Formosa sp. Hel1_33_131: one gene and its partner. The protein of the gene in region 1 interacts with the protein of each later gene in a pairwise test. Links are inferred from orthologs where the notes say so. Each region holds a gene or a part of one and is shown on either strand. Other genes may lie near its edges. The genes, in order: ligA and leuS.

Region 1 (10,338 bases):
TTTTTGACCAAAACAACCACTTCACATTCCATTTCAAGCCGCTGAGACTTTATAACGAGCTGCTGTTTTTTAATAATCCGCATTACTTGACTCAAATCTTTGTATTCAAAACTTAGTTTGAAGGTGATTAAAATATCCAAGGTTTTTATGTCGCTCGCCTCCAAACTTAATTTCGCCGTAGTCTTGTAAGCGCTGATCAAGCCCCCAACGCCAAGTTTTGTCCCTCCAAAATAACGGACCACCACCACAAGAACATTGGTAACATCAAACGCTTGCAATTGCCCATAAATTGGCAAGCCTGCACTATTTGAGGGCTCTCCATCATCTGAAGCTCTGTGATAGAGGGTTTCAATGCCGTGTTGGTACGCAAAACAAAAATGACCTGCACTGGAATGTTTTTGTTTAAGTTTTTCTATAATTTTTTTATACTCTTCTATTGTCTTTAGGGGGAATGCGTACCCATAAAACTTACTCCCTTTGTCTTTATAAAGAACTTCTTCAGAAGGTTTGAGAATTGTTTTATAAGTCAACACTGACATTATGAATTTGTAAATAAAGGGTTGTCAAAAAGGTTTATAATATCCTCTTTTTCAGGGTTATTATTCCAAGTATGTATGCCGAGTTGGGCTGCTGCTTGTGTATTTTCTTTGGTGTCATCTACGAAGAAACAACGGTCAGCTTCCAGTTGATTCTCGTTTAATACATATTCATAAATGGATGCATCGGGCTTTCGGAAGTGTATTTCATGTGAAAGGTAAAATTTGTCAAAACAACTTTTAAAACGTTCATACCTATATAAAGACATGTTTTCTATGACTTGTTCGATATGAAGTGCATTGGTGTTGCTGAGTAAAATAAGTTTGTAGTTTTTATATGTAGAGAGTTTTTCTATAAACTCTAAACGGTATTCTGGAAACTCTAAAATAATTGAATTCCAAGCTTTTTTAAATTGTGCCGCAGAAATGGATGGATATTTCGCCGTGAATGCAGTTACAAAGTCGTCAGTAGATATCCCCCCTTTTTCATACTGCATTGCCGTCTGAAGCATGTCCTCTGTAATAGAAGTCACTCCAAGATTGAACAACGAACGTTCAATGGCAGGCTTGTCTAAGTTGATAAACACATCCCCAAAATCAAATATAAGTGTGTTAATCATTCACAAGAATTTTTAAGCAATCAGAAGTAAGCTGTGTTTCAGAAACTAATGAACCTTTAATTTGAGGTTTTGAAATTCCGTCATTTAAATTGAGCTCACTTGAAAAAACACGTGCTTCATCCCAAAGATTTTCATCAATAAATGCTTGCAATGTTTTTTGTCCCCCTTCAATAATTACGGAAGTTATATGCTCTGCATGTAAAGCCTTGCAAACTTCAGATGCCAGTGGGTTTTGTATATTAATTTCATGAGAAGTCAACCGAATGGTTTTTGCTTCAGAATTAAACACCTGATAGGAATCTGCTAAAGAATTTTTTAGGTCGATGACAACTCGGATTGGGTTGGAACCTTCGACCTCTCGGGTGGTCAAACTCGGGTTGTCTTGAACCACTGTATTTGCACCAACCAAAATCGCTTGTTCCTCTGCACGCCATTGATGCACCAGTTGCCTGGAGTAAGTATTGCTAATCCAAACAGGTTTTGTTTCAGATTTTGATAGGGGAGCGATAAAGCCGTCTTTGCTTTCGGCCCATTTCAATATAATATAAGGACGCTTTTTAGTATGGAAGGTAAAAAAACGTTTGTGATGTGTTTTACATTCTTGTTCCAAAACGCCTACAAGAACGTCACATCCAGCGGCCTTCAGTTTTGCGATGCCTTTGCCACACACTTTTTCGTGTTCATCTAAACATCCAATCACCACTTTGGGGATTTTATGGGCAATAATCAAATCGCTACAAGGCGGTGTTTTTCCATAATGCGCACAAGGTTCTAAGGTGACATAGAGGGTCGCTTTTGAGAGTACGCTTGGATCTTTGACAGCGTTTATGGCATTCACTTCTGCATGCGAACTTCCGTAAGGTCCTGTATAGCCTTCTGTTATAATCTGGTCATCCACCACAATCACACAGCCCACCATCGGATTGGGAGCTGTAGAGCCCAAGCCTTTTTTGGCAATTTCAATGCAACGTGCTATGTAATGTTCGTGGGTGATTATAATTTAATTTTAATAGTTTCTGTTTTATTAATAGGATATGTGTACGTAAAACCTAAGGCTTTAAATTGAATAACTCCTTCATATTTAACTTTTAAAGTGCGATTCAAAACACTGTTTAGAAGCCCACCTAACAACCCATTTGGATCCTTGTTTAAAAGGTCTTTTGTGTTGACTTCCATTTGAAGTGGCACCCTAAAATCATCTTTTGTAGGGACTTTAAATTCCTCTGCACGAACGACTCCCATTAAAATATCATTTACAAACACAGTGACACCTTCGGTATTCAGTCGGCCGCCAACATCGTTTGGATTGTTAAAAAGGGCATCCGCTCTCAAGGTCAGTGTTTTGGAATTAGCGTCCACAAGTTGAATCCCGTCTATTTTGATAAATACAGGTTTCTGCTTGATGGCGCAACTCGTTGTCAAAACGATTAAGGCGAGGATCGTAAATTTTTTCATTATTTTTTTGGGTATTATATGTATCTTCGAACAACAAAAATAAGATTTATTAATCGGTATCCATAACATGCGTATTAGAGAAATTCAATTTAACGATAATTCACAAATCGAATCCATCATTAAATCCATATTTAGAGAGCTTCAACTCCCTTTGACAGGGACTGTTTACGAAGATGTTGAAACCACGCAAATGTTTGAATCCTATCAAGAAGAAAAGGCCGTTTATTTTGTGGTGGTGGATGAAGGCGAAGTGAAGGGCGGTTCTGGGATTAAAGTCTTAGACCCTAAAGATGCATCCATTTGTGAACTTCAAAAAATGTATCTTTCTCACGAAATACGAGGGAAAGGATACAGCAAACAACTTTTAGAAATTTGTTTGGATGCTGCCAAATCGATGGGGTACAAGCAGTGCTATTTAGAAACGCTCTCGGAACTTAAAACAGCTCAGAAATTATATAAACAATACGGATTTGAATACTTAGAGACTTCAATGGGAAATACCGGCCACAGCTCTTGCGGTGTTCGAATGATAAAAACCTTATAATGCAATTAAAATCACTTCATAATTTTTTTCAAAATGGACTCTTAGGCTATTACCCTAAAGATGAAATAGGTGCATTTTTTCACAGAGTTTGCGAACATCATTTAGGGTTCAAACGCATTGATGTGAGCCTAAAATCCGAGACCCTCATTACTCCCGAAACGTTTGAATATTTTGAAACTATCATCAGTCGTTTGTTAACCTATGAGCCCATTCAGTATATTTTAGGAACCACCTCCTTTTTTGGATTGGAATTTAAAGTCGATGTCAATGTATTGATCCCACGCCCTGAAACTGAAGAATTGGTGGCTTGGATTTTAAAAGGTGCAGATCCCAACAACCCCCTTAAAATTTTAGATATAGGCACTGGTTCTGGCTGCATTGCGGTGAGTTTGGCTAAGCACTTGCCCAATGCAGAAGTGTATGCCTTGGATGTGAGCCCAGCTGCTTTGGAAATGGCACAGTACAATGCGCAACAAAATGACGTTCAGTTGAACTGTATCGAAGCGAATGTTTTGGAATGGACAAACACTGAATTGTCGTTTGATGTCATCGTGTCCAATCCGCCTTATGTTCGTGAGAGTGAAAAAGAACACATGGCACCCAATGTGTTGGAACACGAGCCGCATTTGGCGTTGTTTGTTGAAAATGAAAGTCCACTCGTATTTTATAAAGCCATTGTGGAGCTGAGTAAAATAAACCTTAAAAAAGACGGTTTGCTCTATTTTGAAATCAACGAATATTTAGGAGCTGAAACAAAAGCACTTTGTTCCTCAGATGATTTTGAAGACGTTCAATTAAAAGCGGATGTTTTTGCTAAAAATAGAATGATGCGCGCTACCAAGCGTTGAATTTTTGTTGACTAAATTGCTGATAAATTCTCCGTATTTCCCTTTTAGATACCGCTCATTTTTATATCTTGTAGAGCTAAATATTAAGACCGATTATTTTTTTTGATGGATATTAAAGAACAGATTTTACAACTTCGAGAGGCGCTAAGTCAGCATAATTATAACTATTATGTTTTGGATGAACCGTCCATTTCTGACTTTGAGTTTGACACCAAGTTGAAACAACTCCAAGACTTAGAAGCAGCATATCCACAGTATTATGATGCCAGTTCGCCAACCCTCAGAGTGGGCGGTGCTGTCACTAAAAACTTTGAAACCATTGTGCATGCCCAACGCATGTACTCTTTAGATAATTCCTATTCCAAAGAAGATTTGATGGATTGGGAAACCCGATTACGAAAGATGGTCGATGGTGCCATTGCATATACTTGTGAGTTGAAATACGACGGCGCGTCTATCAGTCTCACCTATGAAAACGGGTTGCTTGTTCAGGCGTTGACACGGGGCGATGGTACGCAAGGTGACAATGTTACGGCAAACATTAAAACCATTAAATCCGTGCCTTTAAAATTACGGGGCGACTATCCAGACAAATTTGAAATTCGTGGTGAAATTGTTCTTCCTTTTGAAGGCTTTAATGCCATGAATGCCGAGCGCATCGCCGCAGGGGAGGAACCTTATAAAAACCCACGGAACACCGCTTCTGGAAGTTTAAAATTACAAGATAGCGCCGAGGTTGCCAAACGCCCTTTGGAGTGTTTGTTGTACAGCATTGTGGGTGAAAATACCGATTTAAAAACCCAGTTTGAAAATCTTGAAAAAGCACGTTCTTGGGGGTTTAAAGTCCCCACCATTGCCAAGCTTACCGACTCCATTGATGGGGTGTTAGAATTTGTCAACTATTGGGACATCCACCGTCATGAATTGCCTTACGAAACAGATGGTGTTGTGGTGAAAGTGAACAGTTTATTTCAACAAGCCGAGTTGGGCTATACTGCCAAAGCCCCGCGTTGGGCGATGGCTTATAAATTTAAAGCAGAGCAGGTTTCTACACGCCTCGAACACATTTCGTATCAGGTGGGGAGAACGGGGGCGATTACACCCGTGGCGAATCTTCAGCCTGTGGAATTGGCAGGAACGATTGTGAAACGTGCTTCGCTCCACAATGCCGATCAAATAGAAAAATTAGACGTCCGCGTTGGCGACTGGGTCTATGTCGAAAAAGGCGGTGAAATCATTCCTAAAATTATGGGGGTCGATTTGGAACGTCGTGCGGCAGATACACCCAAAACAGTGTACCTCACCGCCTGCCCAGAATGTGAAACACCACTCGTTCGAAAAGAAGGGGAGGCACATCATTATTGTCCGAATGACAAGGGCTGTTCGCCTCAAATTATTGGACGTATTCAACATTATATTTCCCGAAAAGCCTTGGACATCGAAGGTTTGGGTGGCGAAACCGTGGCCTTATTGGTCAATGAGGGATTGATCCTTGATTATGCCGATTTATACGAGCTGACAACGGATCAGATCATCCACCTCGACCGCATGGCAGAGAAAAGCGCCGATAACTTAGTCAACGGCGTTCAAGCCTCTAAAGACGTCCCTTTTGAACGGGTCTTGTTTGGACTGGGCATTCGCTATGTAGGAGAAACGGTGGCCAAAAAATTAGCCAAACATTACAAATCCATAGAAGCCTTGTCCAAAGCCACTTTGGAAGATTTAGAAACGGTGGACGAAATCGGCATTAGAATTGCCGAAAGTGTAGTGGATTTCTTTAGTAAGGAAGCAAATATTCAAATGGTATCTCGTTTGATTTTATACGGCCTCCAATTGCAACTGTCAGAAGAAGCTCTGTCCAATCAAACCACTCAGTTAGAAGGGCTGCGTTTTGTGGTGTCTGGTGTGTTTGAAACGGTCTCTCGTGACGAGCTCAAAGCCCTCATCGATTCCAATGGTGGAAAGGTGGTGAGTTCTATTTCAGCCAAAACCTCCTATGTGGTAGCAGGTGCCAATATGGGACCCAGCAAGCGCACCAAAGCCGAGAGCCTCAAAGTGCCTATTATTTCTGAACCCGAGTTTTTGGAGATGCTGAGTTAAAGATAGCGGAGTTTTTTGTACTAACCACACGAAAGATTAACTTCGTTGAATCTTCGATTTCGTGCGAGAGCGAGCGATGTCTGAATGAGCATAAGTTCCTCCATATCTACCTGTTTTCGCAGCTACTCCAATCGTATTTGTAGCATTAATCCATTTTTTAACAGAGAGCGTAAAACGGTTTAATCCCACTTGATTTTTAATTGTACCGAATTCGGTATAATTAAAAATTGGATTGTTAACAGGTTTCATACGTAAGAGAACTTATTGATCTATAAGCCCATCTAGAAAGTCATCCAAACCATTTGCTTTTGCGTATTCCAGAGTTTTGATACCGGCATTCATCAGTTTTTTAATGTTTTCTGGCGAAGCATCAGACATGTCAGCAGCGTAATTTTGATCTTCTGTTGGCGTATCAATCCGCATATAGGCCCCAGGATCATTCGGCTGGAGGGTTCCATTGATCTCATTCATTTGAAACGCTACGGTATCAATACTTCCATCCATCATAATATCTGGGATGGTCTTTGCCCATGTTAAAAGACTCCAATTAGCGCTTTTTTCTTTTTGCTGAAGTTCAAAGCCGCCTCCGCCTGTACCAATGGATAAAATGTACATATCACTTGCGGAGGGTTCATTGTTATTTCGGTCTTTAAAGTTTGTGTTTCTAGCTTCTGCGTATGCACACATTGTAGGGTTGTTGGCAAATACGCCTCCGTCCAAATTTATCATTTCAGCCAACGCCTTATTTTCTTGGACGTTTGCTGCCATATTTTTTATTTTTGCTGGAGGAAAGTAGGTTGGCGCTGCTGAGGTTGACCGTAAAACGTCCCGTACATAAAATTCCCTTTTAGAAGTGTCTTCATTGCTTGTAAAAAAGAAAGAAGATTTGGTATTCATATTATAAGTGGTAATAAGGCAGGGTTTTATGAGCGCACTGATCAGAAGGTCTCCAAATTTCTTTTGAAGTAAATTTTCTAAATTTCGAGGGCTAAACAAGGTCGCACTTCTGAGTCCCCACAATCGTTTCCAATTACTAATCTTTGAGGCGTTAAAAATACCGTAGCCTTCTTTTACATAAAAATCCAATGCCTCTGAAGCAGCATATTTTGCTTTGGTGTGATCTCCATCCTGAGGGGTTAAGTAAAGAGCGGTTAGGATGCCTCCCGTACTCGTTCCAGAAATAAAGTCAAAGTGATCGGCAATAGTGGTTCCGGGTATTTTTTTCTCTAGATATTCCTCGATGTATTTAATAATAGTAGCAGGAATGATGCCTCTAATGCCTCCGCCATCTAGGGTGAGAATGCGTACTTTTTTCTTGTTTTTCATGTATTTATTATTTGTAGAATTCAACACAATTTCTGTCTCAAAAATCGTTCCGAAAATTGGCTTTGCTGTTGTACGAAATTGAAGGTTTGATGCAGTCAGTCCTTTATATTGGTATTAGTTTTTTGTACGAACCACACGAAAGGATTCGTGCGGCAGCAGGGGAATGTTATTTATAATATTCATATTCGAATCTTTCAGTCGTGTAATAAATAGCTTTAATTAAAAGTCCATTATTATCATATTCCATCTTGGTGGTTTCTTTCTTTTGCCCATTATCGAATCGAGTAAACTCTTTTATTATTCCATTTTCGTATACATATTCAAAAGAGTAATTCCACTTACTCTTTTCAAGATTAGGTCTAATTTCCCAACCATAGTATTTTTCTTTGTGAAAGTCATCTATGTATTCTGTAATACTTTCTTGATATTTTTCTCCATTTCTGTACCATTCACGAACTTGCTTTCGTCCATTGTTCTCAAAATGATCTACGGTGTTTAATGTCCCGTTAGCATTGAATTTAGTTAATTTGATAAGTTTGTCATCTTCGTATTCAATATTAAATTTCAAGACTTCAATTTCTGGTCTGTTATTTCTGAAATTTGATGATAAATCAAGTCCCATTTTTTTTAATTTTTTTAAAGCCTTTTTATCAGGTTTGATATTTCGTGTTGTGTCCACTTGATTTATCAATTTCCCTTTTTCATTATACTCAAAATAAATAGTTCTTTGCTCACCGCCAAGAAATGGCTCGTGCTGAAATTTTATCATTTGTCCCTCTTTATTGTAAAAGGTTGTTGCGGTTAGTTTGTTTCCATTAAACCACTTTCGAGCTTTAACTTTGTTAATTTTATAAATATTATCATTTTGATAAGTCCATTTCTCTTGCCCAAAAGTTAACATTGAAATGAATAAAAATATGATTGATAAGGTTGTTTTCATTTTGTTGTTTTTCTAATTTTACCTAATGACTTTGACTAAGCTTAGTTGCGCTAACTAGGGAGGCTTTGCACAGGAGGTTAACTCTCATCATTATAATAAATTTTATAATATTTTCTACCATCTTTTTCCACTCCTTGTTCTATTAGTTCTTTATTTCCGTGTATGTAAATGTGAAAATTCTTGTCAAGTTTCAATACTTTTTTAAAAGCCCTAACTTGCTTTTTTACTGCTTGTGAAGATATGTCAAAACTATTTGCAAGTTCTATATCGTTATTATCTCTATATGAGTTATCGAAACTTCTAAAAGATTTTATTAACTCCTCACTTTGAAAAACTGATTTTTCAAAGTCTTCTTTTTCAAATTTATCGTTAGTTTTGAAATAATCTACAGAGCGATTTAATAAATCAATTTGGTCAGTTTTATTTACTTCAAATTCTTCTATTAATTGCTCTGTCACGAATTGTTTCGCTATTCCTAGAAATTGATTTGTAAGATGGTATCCAGTCTTAGTAGGTCGAATATTTAGAAAAAAATCTTTCCAGTATTGAGCTTCACTTGATTTATTAGATTTGTCAATAACATAAACCTTGTATCCTTTTTCTTTTCCTATATTTAAGATTAGACATCCTTTGTCAAGTTTTTCAATATTGATACCATCATCATAATTTAAAGCAAATTCATTTGACTTTTTATTTAATTTTAAAAATTGTTGTCTATTTTCAGACTTGAAAACACCAAAACCATTTACCAATATATTATCAACTTTAATATTATTAAAAGTTGAGACGAATAAATCTCCAGCCTTAATTTGTGGGTGTAGCGATACTTCGTATAAATGTTGAGCGATACTTTTACTTATTTCTATGAAGTTACCCTCGTTTGAAAACACATCACTTGTAAGTTGATATAACGGGTTCAAGTTAAAATTCCCATCAGAAAAAGTAAATGAATAAAACTCTTCCATATTGGAGAATGGGAATAAAAAGTATTTAATCAATAGTTCCCTCAATCTTGGGTCATTTGTATCAAGTAATAAATTTGAGATAATAATACCTTCTTTATTGGTTTTATTTCCAATTTGATGGGCAATCACGTTGCCTATGTTGCAATTAGTAAAATCTAACATATCTTATAGTTCATTTCCCCAGAGGGTTTTAATTTGTTCAATATCTTCGCTATCAAAATCGCTGTCCCAATTATCTTCTATTGTAAAAGTATTGTTTTGGAGCATATACCAAATAATGAAAATTTCAGGTTGAGTCAGGAATAGTATTTTGTGGTATCGACCTCTATTTTCTTCATAAATTCTTTGAATTTTTTGCTCGTTATTTATAATAAAATTATTAATATCATTGATTAATTCTTGCCGTTCATTTTCTGTTTCAAAGTAATTTAGTATGGTGTTTATATCCTTTAATGATATTTCCCTATCGTAATCAAATTTTGCGTATTTATAAAATTTACCTTCTAATTTTTTTAGTAATGCATAAGTTGGGTTACTTTGATGTTGTTTCTTTAATACTTCATTAACACTGGAAAATTCATCATCTGCAAGCTCATACAATGAAAGTAGGCGATATACTTTTCTTTTTAATTTAATGGGGAGTTCTGATTCCTGCTTATAAGAAAGTGAATGGGCAGCGTTTGACCATGCGTGTTGATTAAGTGTCCTCACCTGAATTTCAAAAATGTAATTATTAAGTTCTGTAAACTGTTCAAACCCTTTTATTATGCAATTTATTTTGGCATCATAATGATTAGAAATATAGCCAAGTTTATTAAAATCTAAATTGTCTAGTTTATATTCTGCATTTACAATGACAAAGTTTTCTTTAAGGAATTCATCAATAATATCCATTTCTTCTTGAAATGTGCAAATTATACGAATTCCTAATTTATCCTTTAAGTCTTGATAAGAGTATTCTTTCTGAACTTTCTTTTTCTTTATCTTTTTTATTATGCTTAATA
Region 2 (10,801 bases), 530 kb from region 1 along the record:
AGAATGGTAATCCAGCTTAAACCCGCTTGAAAAGTTTCTAAAATCAAAAACTCAAACAACTTTAGATCATCATACACAGGAACACCCCATTCCTCATCGTGATAGGCTTCATAGAGCGGGTCTCCCATACACCATCCACAACGTTGTTTTTGCTTTAACATGCCCTAAAGTTATAAAAAACTCATTTCTAAAAAGAATGAAAAACGAATTAAATTTAATTTTTCTCTAAATCCGAACCTTTGTAGTTTTAACTCAATTCTGAAATAAATTCATCAATTGAAATGGCTTTTTCTACGGAGAAGTCTCCGATTTTAGTACGACGAAGTGCAGATAAATGTGCCCCTGATTCCAGTGCTTTCCCAAAGTCATAGGCCAATGAACGGATGTAAGTTCCTTTGCTACAGCTGACGCTAAAGTCCACTGTTAGGCCCTCTATTTTTGTAATTTCAAACGCATTAATCATAACTTTTCGAGAGTCAATTTTCACAGCTTCTCCAGCGCGCGCAAATTCGTACAAACGTTTGCCTTCTTTTTTTAAGGCAGAAAAAACAGGTGGAAATTGATCAATCTCCCCTATAAATTTTTTGGTGGTTTCATGAATTAATTCAGGCGTAATATGTGCTGTTGGAAACTCCTGATCGATTGCTGTTTCAAGATCATAGGAAGGCGTAGTACTGCCCAAAACAAATGTGCCCGTATAGGTTTTGATTTGCCCTTGAAAAGTGTCGATTTGCTTTGTCATTTTGCCAGTACAAATCACTAAGAGTCCGGTTGCTAACGGATCTAAAGTCCCTGCATGGCCTACTTTAATTTTTTTTAAATTGAAAGCTTGACGAATGTGCCAACGTAATTTATTAACCACTTGAAAGGACGTCCATTCTAAGGGTTTGTCGATCAACAATAGTTGTCCGTCTAAATAATCTTGAACCGTTTTCATTTTGAATTAAAGTGTTATGATAATGGCTAAAATACCGACGATGCAACAGTAATACGCAAAGTATTTTAATTGACTATTTTTAACCAAAAGAATCATTAAGGTACAGGCAAAAAGTCCTGCGACAAAGGCCGCTATAAACCCTGCGGACAGGCTGCCAAAATTATCAGCATTATAACTCAAATCACCACTGATAAGGTCTTTTGCTATTTTCCCAAAAATAAGTGGTATCACCATTAGAAATGAAAAGCGTGCCGCTTTTGATTTGTCATTCCCCAGCAATACTGAAGTTGAAATGGTTGCCCCCGAGCGTGAAATCCCTGGAAGCATCGCAATGGCTTGTGAAATTCCAATGATAAAAGCATCCCAAAACCCTACTTTTTTATCGGTTGTTTTAGCTCGATCTGCCATAAATAATAACAAAGCCGTCACGATCAGCATGACCCCAACAAGTAGGATATTACTCCCAAAAAGCGCTTCTAACTCCTCTTCAAACAGGATGCCGACGAATCCAGCAGGCAGCATGGAAATCATTATTTTTACAATAAACTGCGTCTCCTCATTCCATTCAAACTTGAACAAAGCCACAAGCATGGTAACAATGTCTTTTCTAAATATAATTAAGGTACTCAACGCCGTTGCAAAGTGGAGTACTACCGTAAAAATTAAACTGTCTTCGGGGATGGAGTCATCGCCCAATAGGGCTTTTCCAATTTCTAAATGCCCACTAGAGGATACTGGTAAAAACTCGGTAAGTCCTTGTATAATTCCTAATAAAATACTGTCAAAAAGATCCATTTATTTTTTGAAATTTTTAAGGATGGCATAAATCTGGATTCCAAATCCTATTAAAATAAGCGTTGGTGCCACTCGTATTCTTTGAGAGTTAAAGATTTCAGGATTAAACACATTTGGATCATCGGAACCGCCGCCCGCCATCAGGATAAATCCCAAAGCGATAAACCCAAGACCAATAAACATCCATTTGTAATTTTGTCTTTCAAAAATAAAATTCTTCTTTGTGGTTTCTTTTCGTTTTTGTTCTCCCATAATTAATTAAATTTTGTGAATGTACTAGTGTTCATTAAAACTAAAAAAAGTAGTTTAAATTGTTTTTGACAGTGGGGTCTATTAATAATAAAGTTGATCGGTTTTTAGATTTAAAAAACGTTGTGTTGCGAAAAAGGTGCTCCACCAAGTAATTAAAATTCCAACTATAAAGATGGAGCCAAACAAAGCACCAATAAACAATTGATTTTGAATCAAATCAAATTCAGGAAATGATTTATCCACATAATAGACGACTGCTCCCATACCAATAAGAGCTAAAAGTGAGCCGATAACTCCAAGCCGAATACTGCGCCAAATAAAAGGTCGGCGGATAAATTTTTTGGTCGCGCCCACCATTTGCATGGTCTTGATTGAAAAGCGTTTGGAATTCACTGCCAAACGAATGGAGCTACTTATTAAGAGTACTGCAATTCCCGTAAAAATTCCGCTGATGATTAAAATCCATAAACTCAAACGTTTTACATTGCTATTCATTAAAGACACAAGGTCTTTGTCATATTTAATATCTTCGACAAAGTTTTTTTTCATTGTGCTTTCTGTGATGCTGTCCAAGCGACGGGCGGTCACAAAGTCGGCTTTGAGGTTCACTTCAATCGAATTTTTCAAAGGATTGTAACCAACATCGTCTAAAAAATCTTCCCCATATTCTAATTTCATAAAATCCGCTGCAGACTCTTTTGAAATAAATTTTGTCTGTTTTACGTAGTCTGAAAATGCCAAACTTTTTTCGAGCTGTTTTATTTCAACTTCTTTAGAAGAGTCTTCTAAGTAGATGGTCAAAATGACCTGTTCTTTAAAATTATCAGAAACCGATTTTGCGTTGATCACCAACAACCCTAGGATTCCCAATAAAAATAGGACCAAAGCAATGCTAAGCACGACCGAAAAATAGGACGAAATTAAACGGCGTTTCTGATGTTTTTCAAAAGATGAACTCATAGCAAATGTCTTACGAATGTAAAAGTATAAAAAAACTTACTTAAATGGCTAGTAATTCCCTGAAAACAAATTAACATTTGCCTGCAGAGGTGTTTCGGGAAGCATAGTTTTTTACTTGCCAAATAAACCGTAAATTTGCGCCTATTAATGACGTTTATATGATGTACAATTTCAATGAAATTGAGGCCAAATGGCAAAAATACTGGGCAGAAAATAAAACTTTTCAAGCCGATAACCATTCCACGAAACCCAAATATTATGTCTTAGACATGTTTCCTTACCCTAGTGGTGCAGGGCTTCATGTGGGGCATCCCCTTGGTTATATTGCGTCTGATATTTACGCGCGCTACAAACGCCATAAAGGGTTCAATGTATTGCATCCGCAAGGGTATGATAGTTTCGGGTTGCCCGCAGAACAGTATGCCATCCAAACGGGGCAACACCCAGCGGTGACTACCGAATCAAATATAAAAACCTACCGAAGACAACTCGATCAAATGGGCTTTTCGTTTGATTGGTCAAGAGAAGTGCGAACATCTTCACCAGATTATTACAAATGGACCCAATGGATTTTTATCCAATTGTTTAATTCTTGGTATGATAATTCATCCAATAAAGCACAATCTATTGAGACACTAGAAACGTTATTTTCTACTCAAGGAAATGCAACAGTGGACGCCGTCTGTGATGAAGGGATCGAAGCGTTTAAGGCTGAAGAGTGGAATGCCTTTTCGTCGGAACGTCAACAACAAATTTTATTACAATACAGATTAACATATTTAGCAGAAACAGAAGTGAACTGGTGTCCAGAATTGGGAACCGTTTTAGCGAATGACGAAATCGTCAACGGCGTTTCCGAACGTGGTGGCTACCCTGTCATCCGAAAAAAAATGACCCAATGGAGCATGCGAATTTCAGCCTATGCCGAGCGTCTTTTACAGGGTCTTAACACCATCGATTGGACGGATGCTTTGAAAGAAAGTCAGCGAAATTGGATTGGAAAATCAGTAGGTGCTTCTGTGGTGTTTAACCTTAAAGAACACGCTTCAACGATTGAAGTGTTTACCACACGACCCGACACCATTTATGGCGTGTCGTTTATGACGCTTGCGCCTGAGCACGAATTGGTGAATCAGATTACCACCCCCGCTCAAAAATCAGCAGTGGACGCCTATGTGTTGGCAACTGCCAAACGCAGCGAACGCGATCGAATGGCAGATGTAAAAACCATTTCAGGTGTATTTACAGGAGCTTATGCCGAGCATCCCTTGACAAAAAAACCCGTTCCTGTTTGGGTAGGCGATTATGTTTTGGCAGGCTACGGAACAGGTGCTGTGATGTCAGTGCCCTGTGGAGACCAGCGCGATTATGATTTCGCGAAACATTTCAACATAGAAATTCCAAATATTTTTGAAGGCGTTGACATCAGTGAAGAAGCCTATACCGATAAAGCCAAGGCGATTATTGCTAACAGCGATTTTCTAAATGGACTCGAATATAAAGATGCCTCTAAAAAAGCCATTGAAACCTTAGAAGCAAAACAACATGGTTTAGGAAAAACAAATTACAGACTCCGAGATGCGGTATTTTCCAGACAGCGGTATTGGGGCGAACCCTTTCCTGTGTATTACGTGAATGGATTGCCACAAATGATTGCTGCAGAACATTTGCCAATCAGTTTGCCAGAAGTTGAAAAATATTTACCAACCGAAGAAGGCGAGCCGCCATTAGGTCGTGCCGATGTTTGGGCGTGGGACACCACTCTGAACAGTGTTGTAGCAAACAGTCAAATAGACCATCAAACCATCTTTCCATTAGAACTCAACACAATGCCTGGATGGGCGGGAAGTTCTTGGTATTTCAACAGGTATATGGACGCGCATAATTCCAACGAATTCGCAAGCTCTAAAGCTTTGAATTACTGGAAAGAAGTGGATTTGTATATAGGAGGTAGCGAGCATGCAACCGGACATTTGCTCTATGCGCGTTTTTGGCAAAAATTCCTGTTTGATTTAGGCGTTGTGCCTGTGGATGAGTTTGCTAAAAAACTGATCAATCAGGGAATGATTTTGGGAACGAGTGCGTTTGTAGGAAGAGTCGAAGGAACCAATACGTTTATGTCTGTAGATCAAATTACCACCGAATCTATTCAGTGGATTCATGCAGATGTATCTTTTGTAAATGCATCGGATGAATTAGATATAGAGGCGTTTAAATCTTGGAGAGAAGAGTTTAAAAATGCAGAGTTTATCTCGGACAGTGAAGGCCTTTTTAAAGTAAAAAGAGAGGTCGAAAAAATGTCTAAATCCAAATACAATGTCGTCAACCCCGATGCGATTTGCGAACAGTATGGCGCCGACTCCCTCCGTTTATACGAAATGTTTTTAGGGCCATTAGAACAATACAAACCGTGGAATACGTCTGGAATAACAGGCGTTCATAATTTTCTAAAAAAATTATGGAAACTATATATTAGTCAAGAAGGACTTAAAATCACAGAGATGGAGCCTTCAAAGGAGGATTTAAAAACCCTTCATAAAACCATTAAAAAAGTCACCGAAGACATCGAGAACTTCTCGTTTAACACCTCGGTCTCAACCTTTATGATTGCCGTGAATGAGCTCACCGCTCAAGGCTGTGTATCCAAAGAAATTTTGGAACCGCTATTGGTATTGATCGCGCCGTATGCACCACATATTGCAGAAGAATTATGGGCGCAGTTGGGACATTCAGAATCGATCACAACGGCTGAGTTTCCAGAATTTGACGCCAGTCACCTAGTGGAAAGCACTAAAGCCTATCCCATTTCCTTCAATGGTAAAATGCGATTTACGATCGAATTGTCATTGGATTTAAGCAAAGAGGACATAGAAACGGCTGTGATGGGGGACGAGAAAACCCTCGTACAATTAGATGGGCGCGTTCCGAAAAAAGTGATTGTTGTACCCGGTAAAATTGTAAACATTGTTGGATAATATAGATTCTATCGAAGTCATAGGGCTCATCGCAGCTTGCTTGACCACCTACGCGTTTTTGCCTCAAGTTTATAAAACGTGGAAAACAAAAGATGTATCAGGCTTTTCATTGCCTACCTTTTCTTTGTTTTTTATAGGCATTGTATTTTGGTTGGTGTATGGGGTTTTAAAAGACAGCCTGTCAATGATATTGGCAAATACGATTACTTTGGTGTCGTCATTTACCCTGTTGGTTTTTATTTATAAATTCAGAAAACGTTAAAATATATTGTCAATTTTTCAGTTTTAAAAATTGGTATTATTTTTGAGGACTTAATAAAAATAAACCTAAAACAAATATTATGGGAACCTACTATCTTATTCTTGGAGCCATTGCTTTAGTGAGCTGGCTTGTGAGTTCAACCTTAAAACGCAAATTTGCAACCTATTCAAAAATCCATTTACGCAACGGGATGAGTGGTGCTGAAATTGCTGAAAAAATGCTTTTAGATCATGGTATTAAAGATGTAAAAGTCGTCTCAACAGCGGGTCGCCTCACAGATCATTACAACCCCAGAGATAAAACAGTCAACCTAAGTGAAGCCGTTTATAACGAACGAAATGCTGCCGCTGCCGCAGTTGCTGCTCACGAATGTGGTCATGCAGTACAACATGCTCAAGCCTACAGTTGGTTACAATTGCGCTCAACTCTTGTGCCTGCTGTGAATATTTCCTCAAAATTATCCATGTGGTTGATTATCGGAGGTCTAATTTTAGGCTTTGGAGCGGGTGTTGGCTTGGGCTATTGGGTGGTTGTTTTGGGCTTTGTGTTGATGGCGGTTGCCACAGCGTTTAGTTTTGTTACCTTACCCGTAGAATACGATGCGAGTAACCGTGCATTGGCATGGTTGAAAAATAAACACATGTTGTCTCAAGAAGAATTTAAGGGCGCCGAAGATGCACTCAAGTGGGCGGCACGAACCTATTTAGTAGCAGCATTGGGGTCGCTTGCAACTTTAGTGTATTGGGGTTTACAAATTTTTGGAAGCGACTAGTTATATTTTAATTTGGCGATCAATTTGTTGATCTAACGAAATAAAGGTTTCTGTTCTTGAAACTCCTGAAATCGGTTGAATTTGTTTGTTTAAAACTGACATTAGGTGCTCATTGTCTTTACATAGAATTTTGATTAATACACTCCAATTTCCAGTGGTGTAATGGCATTCTATGACTTCAGAAATTCTTTTGAGCTGCTTGACAGCGTCTGAGTTATTTTTGGCTTTGTCTAAAAACACACCCACAAATGCCATGGTTGTATAGCCTAAAACTTTTGGATTCAACACAAACTTAGAACCTGCAATAAGTCCAGAGCTTTCTAATTTCCGCAGCCGTTGGTGAATGGCAGCACCTGAAATCCCAATAGAACGTGAAATTTCTAGCACAGGAGTTCTTGCATCTTTCATCAGTGCTCTTAGAATTGTTTTGTCAATACCGTCAATTTCTAGGGTTTTATTCATTTTTTACTCGAATTACTATTTTATAAACCAAAAGTATTCAAATTATTTCAATTTATAACTAAATTATTCATTTAAGGGGTTATATCCTAGGTATTCACTCTCTTTTTCGTTAAATATGACACCAAATTCTTTTAACTCATTTAATACAGGGGTGTAGAATTCTTTTTTAGTAGGTATTTGAACGCCATAGCTTTGTATTTTGTTGTTTAATATAGCTAAAGTAGCTATTGCAACGGGCAATCCTACGGTTTTTGCCATCGCAGTAAATGTTTGGTCTTCGCCAGTACAGACCATTGTTGCATCAATTTGATGTTTTTTACCATCCAATTCATAACCAAACTTGTGATACATCACAATCATGTCTTTGTCTTCTGGACTCAACGTCCAACTGTCTAAAAGTATTTTTTGAAGAATTTGTGCGGGCGTGGCATTTTTCAATACCACTTTTTTATTGGCATTAAAGACATCCAGTTCTTCTAGTTTCTCCCATACAATATCATCCTGATCAATTTTTAATTGATACCTTAATTTTAATTCTACAGAATCTGTAGGACTGTAAGGCAAAAACGAATTCACAAAACTTCGGTAGCTCATGTTTTCGCTATCTGCAATCGTATAGCTGTCATCCGTCATTCCAAGAACTACAAAAATTTGCCAAGCCCTGCTAAAACCAACCCGTCGAACCGTTCCTCTGTACAATGTCTTGATGTCTTCCAATCCATATACCTCTTGATATTTAAGCGAATCTCTATTGGCATAGGCCTCAAAGCGTCCGTAACCTTCTACTTCCAAAAACTCCGTACGCCTAAACAAGCGGTGGTAAGGGATGTATTTAAACTTTCCTTCTTGAAGGAACTTTGCAGCACCGCCTTGTCCCGCCAATACCACATTGCGAGGATTCCAAGTAAATTTATAATTCCAAAGGTTTGTGTCACTTTCAGGGGCCATCAAGCCTCCTGTAAAAGATTCAAAAAGAAGCATCTTTCCACCAGCCGCTCTAATGCGATCGATCACCTGCATTGCACTCATGTGATCAACCCCAGGGTCCAATCCAATCTCATTTAGAAATATTAAATTTTTAGCTTTTGCTTCTGTATCCAATGCCTTCATTTCTTCACTGACATAAGATGCTGTTACCAGATGTTTCCCGAATGCTAAGCAATCTTTTGCGACCTCTATATGAAATCTAGCAGGCAACATAGATACCACGATATCTGCATTTTGAACCGCCTTTTCGCGCGCGGCTTTGTCAAAAATATCAAGCTTAAGTGCGTTTGCATTGGCGTGGTTTCCAATCAATTTATCAGCATTTGAGATTACTAAATCACCAATGGTGATGTTTAAATTTTCTGAAATCGATTTATCTAAAAAATATTTTATAAGGTAAGATGCAGACTTGCCTGCTCCGATGATTAAAATGTTTCGCATATTGATGATAGATTCTTACTTTTGTGATTAGTTTGACGACTAAAGTAGAAAATATAATACTTTATAAAACAAAATGGACAGAAAAATATTTTTATTAGCGTGTGCTACAGGAGGACTTGGCGTTGTTTTAGGTGCTTTTGCCACGCATGGTTTGAAACCCTTGCTTAGTATTTCAGCATTTGAGAGCCTTAATACAGGCATTCGCTATCAAATGTACCATGCTTTTTTGTTGTTTTTTATTGGCATCACCACGCAGATCAAACCCAAACAAAAATCGATTTTGTTTAAACTCATTCTCATTGGTGTTTTGTTGTTTTCGGGTTCTATATATTTATTAGCGACCAATGATTTGACTTCCTTTAATTTTAAAGTTATTGGATTCATCACGCCTGTTGGAGGATTGTTTTTGATCACTTCATGGGTGCTTTTATTCAACTATTTTTTAAAAAAAAATAGTTTGTGAGAATTATTAGTAGTCCTTTTAAAATTATACAGTTCACGAAATTTTGTTTAAAAACAAATACAAAAAAAAGGCTGCCTTTTCGGACAGCCTTTTAATAAAAATAAATATAGGATTGCTTCTACAGAACAACTAACTTCTTCGTCACGGTTTTATTATCATCTTCAAGAGCGATGAACCTCATGGTATAAATACCAGTGGCTAAATTCAATTCAAGTGTACCTTTCCCTGAATTATCAGTAATGACTTTAGAAAGGTTCGTTTTTTGCCCAGTTATGGTATAAGCTTCAATTTTTAAATCTCCAATTCCTTTAGGATAAGTAAAATTAACAATCGTACTTGATGTCGGGTTTGGAAAGAATCGATATGAAAATTCACTATCAAATTCACCTTCAGGCGATTTATTAGATAAATTTTCTAAGGAATAAGCACCTCTATTTGAACTAGAACTTGATCTTTCACCAACAGTAGCTGTTAACCCGTTAACATAGAAGGTTTGTTTCCAGCTCGTGTAGTCTCGAGAAATAGCATCCATTAAAGAATACCCACTCTTGTAGTTTGACACAGATTTTGAAATTGCATATCGGTTGTTTCCATCTGGATTTATAGTTAGCATATAGTAACCATTGCTCTTTGGGAAAATTGAAAAAGTTTTTTCTTTATTATCTGTAATAGGGCCCTGTTTTAGATATTTAGTATTGTCTGCAGCGTTGATTTTTAGATATTTTTTTGATCTCTGTGATTTGATATAGAACTCATTTTCAAAATACACACCATATTGCCTAAGATTATAAGTATGGGTTTTATAATTATTTATAGGCTCTAGATCAAATTTTTGATTACTACCTCCATGCCAACTATATGTAATAATTGGAGCTTCATCACTCCACGAACCTCCAAAAACATCAAAGTATCTATAGTCATCCATACATTTTATATAATATGAGCCGTTTACGGCAAAATGTGATCCTGAAGCCCAATGGCTAAAATACTTAGCGTAAGGGTTTACTTTTGCTTTTAAAATTGAGACGGAGGATGTTCTTAGCTGTTCAGCAGTGAGCCCTTTTAAAGTTTCTCCTATAGAGCGTAGTTTTGATTTATCTTCATCAAAGAAAAAAGCCCACAAAACACTCGGATTATTATAGATGTCTTGATATACCCAGTTTTTAAAAGATTGCTCAGGAATATCAATTATTTGTGATGGAGTTTTACGATTTGATTTAAAACCGTTTATCGAAGTTTGAAAATGACTCTTTCGGTTGTCTAAGGAAGAATATATCAACCCCTTTTGAACTAAATCTGCAGTTCCCTCAATCCAAGCGATAGAAACATCTGGATGATACCCTCCAGCTTTTATGAATTTACCATCCAAAAAATGCCAAAATTCATGTCCTGCATTCCAAGTTGCCCATTGCCCATCAAGATCAAATCCATAAAAGAATAAATTGGCGGTATTATTTACAACACTAGGATCGCCTTCTAGGAAAAGCCCTCCATT

Evidence for each region.
Region 2: the proteins of ligA (region 1) and leuS interact in binary tests that used the Escherichia coli proteins (3 or more experiments, as listed by UniProt). The link is inferred for Formosa sp. Hel1_33_131 from one-to-one orthologs.

Annotation. Positions count from the first base shown.
Region 1 is NZ_CP017260.1:445,898-456,235, reverse strand. What follows is about bases 3,730-6,605. They hold ligA (NAD-dependent DNA ligase LigA), read left to right. Parts: upstream 3,730-4,108; coding sequence 4,109-6,103; downstream 6,104-6,605. Other genes in these bases: FORMB_RS01915 (patatin-like phospholipase family protein), read right to left, coding at 6,365-6,605; FORMB_RS01920 (hypothetical protein), read right to left, coding at 6,140-6,352; prmC (peptide chain release factor N(5)-glutamine methyltransferase), read left to right, coding at 3,730-4,003. Also shown: FORMB_RS01955 (IMPACT family protein), read right to left, coding at 1-539; FORMB_RS01950 (HAD family hydrolase), read right to left, coding at 539-1,156; bifunctional diaminohydroxyphosphoribosylaminopyrimidine deaminase/5-amino-6-(5-phosphoribosylamino)uracil reductase RibD, read right to left, coding at 1,149-2,153; FORMB_RS01940 (LEA type 2 family protein), read right to left, coding at 2,150-2,611; FORMB_RS01935 (GNAT family N-acetyltransferase), read left to right, coding at 2,679-3,155; more of prmC, read left to right, coding at 3,155-3,729; more of FORMB_RS01915, read right to left, coding at 6,606-7,429; FORMB_RS01910 (hypothetical protein), read right to left, coding at 7,596-8,369; FORMB_RS01905 (nucleoid-associated protein), read right to left, coding at 8,447-9,496; FORMB_RS01900 (hypothetical protein), read right to left, coding at 9,500-10,338. UniProt on the Escherichia coli protein: DNA ligase that catalyzes the formation of phosphodiester linkages between 5'-phosphoryl and 3'-hydroxyl groups in double-stranded DNA using NAD as a coenzyme and as the energy source for the reaction.
Region 2 is NZ_CP017260.1:974,948-985,748, reverse strand. Bases 2,781-6,119 are described here. They hold leuS (leucine--tRNA ligase), read left to right. Parts: upstream 2,781-3,102; coding sequence 3,103-5,919; downstream 5,920-6,119. Other genes in these bases: FORMB_RS04395 (SemiSWEET family sugar transporter), read left to right, coding at 5,909-6,119; FORMB_RS04405 (cell division protein FtsX), read right to left, coding at 2,781-2,944. Also shown: FORMB_RS04425 (DNA-3-methyladenine glycosylase I), read right to left, coding at 1-161; tRNA pseudouridine(55) synthase TruB, read right to left, coding at 248-937; FORMB_RS04415 (undecaprenyl-diphosphate phosphatase), read right to left, coding at 944-1,732; FORMB_RS04410 (DUF3098 domain-containing protein), read right to left, coding at 1,733-1,984; more of FORMB_RS04405, read right to left, coding at 2,066-2,780; more of FORMB_RS04395, read left to right, coding at 6,120-6,181; FORMB_RS04390 (zinc metallopeptidase), read left to right, coding at 6,261-6,953; FORMB_RS04385 (Lrp/AsnC ligand binding domain-containing protein), read right to left, coding at 6,954-7,415; FORMB_RS04380 (saccharopine dehydrogenase family protein), read right to left, coding at 7,479-8,843; FORMB_RS04375 (DUF423 domain-containing protein), read left to right, coding at 8,917-9,306; FORMB_RS04370 (collagenase), read right to left, coding at 9,425-10,801.